DNA from 2 places in the Anaerostipes faecis genome. Region 1 is predicted to be linked to the other one. Evidence: riboswitches for the same ligand, from Rfam matches in the RefSeq annotation. Region 1 holds a riboswitch; the other holds the start of a gene.
What was found. A riboswitch is a leader RNA that binds a small molecule or an ion and turns the genes downstream of it on or off. The one in region 1 is predicted to bind ZMP and ZTP.

Region 1 (4,621 bases):
CTGATCTATGGTTTTCACTATGGGCCTTCCGTTGTAAATATGCTGCAGGAGCCTGCTGTAATGAATCTGTTTGAACTGGACCGGAAAGTCCTAAATGAAGCCCATCTGTTCCGGGAATTTCTGCGTTTTTCCGAAATAGACCATGTTCTTATCTCCCATATTGAACCCAAGTGTGATGTCCTGACCATCCTGGCTCCCCAGTTTACGGACCGCATGCCCTCCGAAAACTGGATGATTATCGACGATAACCGATGGACTGCCGTCGTCCATCCCTGTGATCAGGACTACTATATGACCACCCTCTCAGAGGATGAGTTAAACCGGCTGAAGACCTCTGAAATTTCGGATATTTACACAGACCTCTGGAAAGTATTTTTCGAGACTATCGGCGTAGAAGCCAGAAAAAATCCCCGCTGTCAGAGAACCATGATGCCACTCTGGTACCGCAAACACATGACAGAGTTCCTGTAATCTATTTTATTTCTTGACTCTCACGCGGCGTGATAGGCTATTCTATATTTACCAGGAGGAGACCAGGATGAAAACAGTAAGAGAAGTAAGCAGATTAACCGGTGTCAGTGTGCGCACTTTCCACTATTATGACGAGATCGGACTTTTATGTCCCGACCGTGTCACAGAGGCTGGCTACGGGCTGTACGTCACCCGGGCATTGGAACGCCTTCAGCATATTTTACTGTTCCGGGAACTTGAATTCTCTTTAAAAGACATCAGAGAGATCCTGGACCGTTCGGATTTTGACCGACAAAAAGCATTAGATCAGCAGATACAGCTTTTGAGGATCAAAAAGGACCGGCTGGAACATCTGATCGACTTCGCTCTTGTAATTCAAATGTTAGGAGTGAAATCATTGAATTATCAGACATTGAACGAAGAAACGCTGGAAAGCTATAAATCCGAGGCCAGAAAAAGCTGGGGCGGTACCGATGCTTTCTGCGAAGATGAACAAAAGACACAGGATTATACAGAGGAGGACTGGAAGGTCATGAATACAAAGTTTATGGCAAACTTTGCGGAATTCGGCCGTCTCATAAACAAAGATCCGGCCTCCGAACCTGTGATGACAGAATGAAAAAGTCTATAGACCGTGCCGGCGGAGAAGGAACCGCCAAATTTGTTTCCAAAGCAATCCTCATCTACTGCCAGACGCATTCATAAGCTTAAGAAAGGAGAAAAACCATTGTGGTTCCTCTCCTTCCTGCTATACTTTAGTGATGGAATAAACGGATTTTCGTAAAACACATCACCATATTATATTTATTGCATGTTGCAATGACATGGTCGTCTCTGATAGAGCCACCCGGCTCAGCCACATAAGAAACGCCGCTTTTGTGTGCCCGTTCGATATTATCGCCAAACGGGAAAAATGCATCTGATCCAAGTGCCACACCCGTCATCTGATCCAGCCATTCACGCTTTTCTTCTCTTGTGAACACTTCCGGTTTTACTTTAAAAATAGTTTCCCATGCTCCGTCGGCCAGAACATCCATATAGTCGTCCCCGATATACAGGTCAATGGCATTGTCACGGTCCGCACGGCGGATGCCGTCCACGAACTCAAGTCCCATGACTTTCGGAGCCTGACGCAGATACCAGTTGTCGGCTTTCTGTCCTGCCAGACGGGTACAATGAATTCTGGACTGCTGTCCCGCACCGATGCCGATCGCCTGTCCATCCTTTGCGTAGCATACTGAATTAGACTGGGTATACTTTAATGTAATCATTGCAATCGCCAGATCGATTTTGGCAGAATCAGGCAGTTCCTTATTCTCCGTCACGATATCGTTAAAGAAATCCTTATCAATGTTCAGTTCATTTCTGCCCTGTTCAAAGGTAACACCAAACACTTCTTTGCGCTCTACCGGAGCCGGCACATAATCCGGATCGATCTCGATCACATTGTAGTTTCCCTTTTTCTTTTCTTTTAAAATTTCAAGTGCGTCTGCGTCGTATCCCGGAGCAATCACTCCGTCAGATACCTCTCTTTTTATAATCTTGGCCGTTGCCGCATCACACACATCGGAAAGTGAAATGAAATCTCCAAAAGAAGACATGCGGTCGGCACCTCTCGCCCTGGCATACGCATTGGCAAGAGGAGTAAATTCCATATCCATGTCATCTACCCAGTAAATCTTCTTTTCCACATCGGTCATCGGAAGACCTACCGCCGCGCCAGCGGGAGAAACGTGTTTAAAGGAAGCTGCCGCCGGAAGACCGGTCGCCTTTTTCAGTTCCTTCACCAGCTGCCAGCCGTTTAATGCATCAAGGAAATTAATATATCCCGGTTTACCGCTTAACACTTTGATCGGCAGTTCACCGTCTTCCATGTAAATTCTTGACGGCTTCTGGTTTGGATTGCATCCGTATTTTAACTCTAATTCCTTCATGGTCTCCTCCTATTGATTCTTGTTCACGATCCTTGTTTCATATTCTCCTGTTTTGATATCGATATAACGCACAAACAGAGATACTTTGTTGTCCTCATTCAGACTTTCCCATACACGGTTTGTAAACGCATCAATATCATCGTCTAAACCGATTAATTTAGGCTCTCCCTCAAAACTTGGAAGCGGATCTCCGTCCTGCATATAGGTGTGGATAAAATGTCCCTCTCCGCTTACCGGATTCTCATAGGCAAATGTATAGCGGTTGCATGCATCCGGATTGCCGTTATTACTCTTTAAAATAGACATTGCATAGTTGTAGGTTCCGTTTTCCACATGCATAATGCCTGAAATACGCGGAGTATAATTCGGTGCATCCGGCTCAAACTCTCTCGTCCTCAATGCCTGTTCAAATGTCTGCTGTTTATCCATGAGTTCGTAGATTGTATCCGTCTGGTCTCCGTTGGTCACGATCGTCTTATTTCCAAGTACCTTAACCGGAGCATAGATGATAAGGCTCGGGTCACTCAGTTTTGATGGATCAAAAGCCTGTGTCCGGATGCCTTTTCCATCCTCGATAAACACACGGTTTCTGCTGTTCCCGCTTCTTCCCATGATAAAATATGCAGTCACTGCATAGGCCCCGTTTGGTGATTTTCCGATCACAATTCCTCTTCCAGGATATGAATTCCCTTTTAACTCGTTTTCTAATGACAACATCTTCATTGCCTTGCATCCTCCTTTTGTATCTGTGTGCAGCTTTGCGGAGAGGTTTTTATTCCATACGAAAGGTTCGCAGACCTTTTCAATGTAATAAAAGAGGCCGCCTGGGCATACTGAATAAAAGTTGCCCAGGCGGCCGGCATTTCTGCTGCCGTGCTCCCCGTGGTTTCTCCACTATCCGCCAGTCGCACAGCTTTCAAAATAAATATACACTATGATCTGTCATTTTTCAAGTCAAAATACTCAGTCCTGACAGCTAAAACATCTGAATCATCAGTTCTGCAGCCGCAGTATTGGTGACTGCCGGTACCTTGTGCACATCACAGACACGAAGCAGTGCAGACACGTCAGGCTCATGAGGCTGTGCGGTCAGTGGGTCCCGGAAAAAAACGACCAGTCCGATCTTTCCCTCTGCAATCCTGCCTCCCAGCTGCTGGTCTCCGCCGTACGGTCCTGAAAGATATTTCTTCACCGGAAGTCCTGTGGCTTCCTCTACCCGTTTTCCGGTTGTGCCGGTTGCGACCAAGTCATATTTTGCTAATGTCTCTTTATACTTCTTTGCAAATTCCACCATCTCGTCTTTTTTCTTGTCATGTGCGATCAATGCAATTATCATATCTTTATCCTCCTGATGTTTAATGACTGTAAGGCTAATCTACACTAAAGCAGCCATTTTTACAAGAGGAATATCTTTAGATCACCGTTTGAGAGATTTTACTTTGGAAAATTTACTGTAAATTTTCTTTTTCTTTATGGTCTGATACGATCTGATTTTAAAATAATATCTTTTCTTCTTTTTTAGCTTGCCTTTTGTATAAGATACTTTTTTTGCAGATACGGTTGCAATTCTTTTAAATCCGGAGGACTTTTTCCCGGACATATAAATCTGATATTTTGTAGTCCCGCCGACCTTAGACCAGGTAATCTTAATACTTTTCTTTCCGGATTTTTTAAGCTTTATAATCTTGTTTGTCTTGGGCCGGACAGTAACTTTGCAGACTGCTTTTTTCCCGTTGGATGTCTTCGCTGTGATCGTTGCTTTCCCCACGCCCTTTGCAGTAATTTTTCCCGCGGAAGAGACAGCTGCCACTTTTTTATTGGAACTGGTCCATGTCACAGTTTTATTGGAAGCATTGGATGGCGCGATTGATTTCTTCAATGTATAGGAAGAACCGTTTATGAGCTTCAGGCTTGTCTTATTCAGCTTCACCGAGGAGACAGCCGCCGTTTGCAGTGCATTGACGTTCCATGAGCCTATTTTAAAATTCAGATCTGCATTTGTACCGATTCCACTGACCTTTCCTGAATCTGTACTCTGCCACATATGATAATTTCCAGTATAATCACAGCGGTAATTATACTGTGCAACCCATCTTGGATATTTATCAAATACACTGCTTGTCAGCCGTGAAGTAAACCAGTATTTATTTGCATAAACACCGACATTCTTATAACCTGCACTGCCCAGTGTCTTTATAAAAGTATCGGCAATTTCT
Region 2 (4,621 bases), on a different contig from region 1:
AATAAAGTGACAGTGTTGACGGCCAAGTCGTCTGCCCGGTCATCGTCATTGCCGTATTTCGGGAAGTCTCCTTCAGTCTCAAAATCTACAGCCACACCGTTTTCATTGCGGACCGGTTTTACAGTGGCATATTTGATCGCTGATAAGGAGTCTGCCGCGATGGAAAGACCTGCCACGCCGTATGCTGCAATACGCTCCATATTGGTATCGTGCAGTGCGAACTGGCTCGCCTCGTAGGCATATTTGTCATGCATATAATGGATGATATTTACTGTGTCAACGTATAATTCGGCCACATAAGAAAGAACCTTTTTGTAGTTTGCCCAAACTTTTTCGTAGTCCAATACTTCATCGGTGATCGGCTCGATGCCCGGAATGACTTCAATGCCCTTTTTCTCATCGATGCCGCCGTTGATTGCATACAGCAGGGATTTGGCAAGGTTACAGCGCGCTCCGAACAGCTGGGTCTGTTTTCCGACTTTCATAGCAGACACACAGCAGGCGATAGCATAATCATCTCCGTAAATCGGTCTCATGACATCGTCATTTTCATACTGGATAGAGTCTGTGTCAATGGAAACTTTGGAGCAGAACTTCTTGAAGTTCGCCGGAAGCTTTTCAGACCAGAGGACAGTCAGGTTCGGCTCCGGAGCTGTTCCCAAATTATAAAGAGTATGGAGATAACGGAAAGAAGTCTTTGTTACAAGCGGTTTGCTGTTGATTCCGATGCCGCCGATGGACTCTGTGATCCAGGTAGGGTCTCCTCCGAATAATTCATCGTACTCCGGTGTCCTTAAATGTCTTACAAGACGAAGCTTGATGATAAACTGGTCGATCAGTTCCTGGGCGTCTTTCTCCGTCAGAACGCCGTTTTCCAGGTCGCGCTGAATATAAATATCAAGGAAAGTGGAAGTACGTCCGAGGGATGTAGCCGCACCGTTGTTTTCTTTTACACCGGCAAGGTAAGCCATATATACGGCCTGAACAGCCTCTTTGGCGTTGGATGCGGGTTTAGAGATATCCACTCCGTAGGAAGCAGCCATTTCTTTGATCGCTCCTAAAGCACGGATCTGCTCGGATACTTCCTCTCTTGCACGGATGCGGTCTTCGCTCATCGGTCCGTCTAAGGCATCCAGATCACGTTTCTTTTCTTCAACGAGATAATCAATTCCATAGAGGGCGGCACGGCGGTAGTCTCCGATTACACGTCCTCGTCCGTATGCATCCGGAAGCCCTGTCAAAAGACCGGCAGTCCTTGCAAGTCTTGTGCGCTGCGGATAAGCATCAAAGACACCTTCGTTGTGTGTCTTGCGGTATTCATTGAAGTGACGGTCAATTTCCGGATTCAGCTTGTATCCGTACTGCTCCAGAGAAGAATGGGCCATTCTCTTTCCGCCGTATAAGTTTACGATACGTTTTAACGGAGCATCTGTCTGAAGACCGACGATGACTTCATTTTCTTTGTCGATATATCCGGGAGCAAAGTTTGTGATGCCGGAGATGATGTCAGTTTCTACATCTAAAACTCCGCCTTTTTTTGTTTCTTCGGAAAGCAGTTCTTCGCATTTGTTCCACACTTTTTCCGTTTTTTCTGAAACACCTGCCAGGAAAGAGTCATCGCCCTCATATAACGTATAATTTTTCTGTATAAAGTCCCTTACGTTGGTTTCCTTTGTCCATTTTCCATCTTTAAAGCCATTCCATTCTTTTAACATTGTTTTCCTCCATATTGATCAAAATAGGTTTCCTGAAGTTGTTTGGTACGTTCCTTGTCCATTGCCGGAACTCCTTTGAGTGGGTAAGAAAGATTCATTACCTCATATTTGTTGGCACCGAGCAGATGATAGGGAAGAAGCTCTACCTTTTCTACGTTTGGTATGCGGTCTATGTATTCCTTTAATTCCTGCATGTGCTCTTCGCTGTCTGTAAGTCCCGGAACTACGACATGGCGGATCCATAGTTTCGTGCTGTTCCGTTCCAATGCCTTTAGAAATTCGTTGAACCGCTCCATCGGTCTTCCTGTCATAGACTCGTAAGCCAGTTCGGTTATTTCTTTGAGGTCTAAAAGTACCAGATTCGTGTAAGAGAGGATCTCATCATAATCTCCCTGTCCGAAGCCTGCGGTGTCAATGCACGTATGGATACCTTCCTGTCTGCAGAGTTTCAGGGTCTTAAGCAAAAACTCCGGCTGCATCAGCGGCTCTCCGCCCGAAAAGGTCACTCCGCCGTTCTGTTTAAAGTACGGCTTAAAGCGGGAAATCTTTTTCACCAGTGCCTCCGGAGTTATCTCTTCACCGCCCTGAAACTCCCAGGTGTCGGGGTTATGGCAGAACTTACACCGAAGGGCACAGCCCTGGAAAAAGACTACGCTGCGGATGCCCGGGCCGTCCACTAATCCCATGGATTCCATGGAATGGATGTGTCCAACAATCATAGGAACCTCCTGTAAAAATGTTGATTGGCTGCCTGGGATACGAGTATAAGCGGTTTATGGAAGGACAAAGTAGGCAAGCCCACACCTCATCTCCCCAACACCCCACTCTTTGAGGGGCTTGACAACTTTGCGTGTCAGATGCGATTTGCCAAAAGCAAATAATTTCCTTTGAAATAAAAAAAGCCGCACGTCCAGGCAGAGTGCCCAGACGGTCGGCTAAAAATTCATTGTCATACTTCCTGTGGTAAACTCCACTTGTCCGTCAGTCATATGACTTATGTCTTTAAAATACTATACCTGGCACCGGAATGTCAACCCCGGAATCGAAATATTTAATGTAAAATTTTTAGCCGGCTCCATCATAACCTGGATGCTTCTGCCTGTCTACCGGGTATCTGATAAAAGTTTTCATGTTTAAAATTCAGAAAATCCGGGCATGTTCATAGTATGAAGAAGAAATCAAACATCTGGATGTTTTTCCTTGCCGCCGCAGTGATCTTCTCTGTGGTCTGGGCAAAAGAGGAAGACGACAAAGCGGATCAGAAAATAAAACAGGGAGTCGTGCGGTTCCATATACGGGCAAATAGTAACAGCAGGAAAGACCAGGCAGAGAAACTCCTGGTCAGGGATCAGGTAGTGGCATATCTGAAGCCCTGTATGGAGCAGGCCAAAACAAAAGAAGATGCAAAGAGAATCCTTGACAGCAGGAAAAAGGATATTGCCAAAGTGGCAAAGGCCACGCTGCAAAAGAGGGGAAGGGATCTTCCGGTCAAAGTCTATCTGACCAGAGAGAAGTTTCCCGAAAAAGACTATGGCAGCTACGTATTTCCCGAGGGAACCTACGATGCACTGAGAATTGATCTCGGAAATGCCAGTGGACATAATTGGTGGTGTGTCATGTTTCCGGACCTTTGCATTACCAAAGAGAGTGAAGCGGCAAAAGACGAAAATACCAGAAAAAAACTGGAGCAGCAGGTAGGAAAAAAAGGAGTGAAAAAGCTGGAAAGGAAGAAGGAGAAGCTGCCCTGGTTTTTGAAATGGCTGGAGTAGAGAGGTAATATTTACTAAATAAATATATAAAAAGTTAACTACTTTTTTCGTTGATATTTGTTGTAAAAACAGGTATAATAAAGTTACAAAAGTTTTAAAAATTTATAATAATACATTTTATTTCCAACACGGCTGAGAGGGGCAGAAAGTGAAGGAGATGGTATGGATGAAAAAGATTTCAAAGAGGCATACGGTATGGTAGATCAATTATTTTTATAGGTCTCTGCTGCTCATAACAGCAGGGATTCTGATGCTTTTGGCCTTCCTGCTGCTCCTCCGGTAACTGCAGACGATTACATATCAAAATACAAAGAGGGAATTTTACAGGTGTATTCTGTAAACTTTCCTCTTTTATTTCATTTCATAGGAAAGTTCTATGACCTTCCCTATGAAATAAAAACGCTCCGTGGGTTGTGCACAGATGCGTAAGGAAATTATTTGCCTGCGGCAAATTGCATCTGGCACGCAAAGTTGTCAAGCACCTCAAAGAGTGAGAGGCTGGGGAGATGAGGTGTGGGCTTGCCCACTTTGTCCTTTCTCTGTGAGAAAGCAAAAAACATAAAGAGTGCACTATCTGGGAACCATAAAAACAAATGATGAAACAGGCACAACTTTTATGCTGCCCAAAACGTCTAATTATTAAATACGGATGTAAGGAGAATCTACAAATGAAGAAAAAAATAAAAAAAGATAAACTAAAAGAAATGAAGGATTTTTACCGTTCAGTCCTGCTGATTTCACTTGGCATCACTATGATCCTGATCTTCCAGGCAATGCTCATGTAGACAGAAAATCATGGACGATTCAGCTGATGAAAAAGACACGCCGCTAAAGCGTGTCTTGCGGTATGTATGTTTGGACTGCTTAATCCTCAGGCAAAGGTTTCTTTGCAGAGATCAACAGCAGTTTTTTCAGCTTATGTACACGAAACTTTGTGAGTCCCGCTGCCTTGAACATGCCAAGAATTTCATGAGTGGACGGCCGTTTCACCTTACAGGAAGGAAGAAGCCTGTCCGCCACGTTGCCGGTGATTCTTATTACCTCCGGGAATGCAACGACACCGATGTAAAGCCTTCCGCCAGGAGTCAGGAGATCGGCCGCTTTCTGAATGAACTCCGCCTGGTCGGGGAAGTGATG

Region 2: linked by a shared signal. The riboswitch ahead of pflA (pyruvate formate-lyase-activating protein) and the one ahead of QGT46_RS06945 (IMP cyclohydrolase) in region 1 are both predicted to bind ZMP and ZTP.

The regions. Positions count from the first base shown of each region.
Region 1 is NZ_CAJSYK010000007.1:126,927-131,547, reverse strand. Features, by position in the region: gene QGT46_RS06960 (TIGR03915 family putative DNA repair protein) at 1-471, shown strand, start outside; gene QGT46_RS06955 (MerR family transcriptional regulator) at 539-1,090, shown strand; gene QGT46_RS06950 (phosphoribosylaminoimidazolecarboxamide formyltransferase) at 1,227-2,405, opposite strand; gene QGT46_RS06945 (IMP cyclohydrolase) at 2,415-3,128, opposite strand; ZMP/ZTP riboswitch at 3,245-3,324, opposite strand; gene QGT46_RS06940 (methylglyoxal synthase) at 3,382-3,741, opposite strand; gene QGT46_RS06935 (GH25 family lysozyme) at 3,823-4,621, opposite strand, start outside.
Region 2 is NZ_CAJSYK010000003.1:161,027-165,647, reverse strand. Features, by position in the region: gene pflB (formate C-acetyltransferase) at 1-1,715, opposite strand, end outside; gene pflA (pyruvate formate-lyase-activating protein) at 1,709-2,434, opposite strand; ZMP/ZTP riboswitch at 2,630-2,714, opposite strand; gene spoIIR (stage II sporulation protein R) at 2,882-3,484, shown strand; gene QGT46_RS04120 (class I SAM-dependent methyltransferase) at 4,349-4,621, opposite strand, start outside.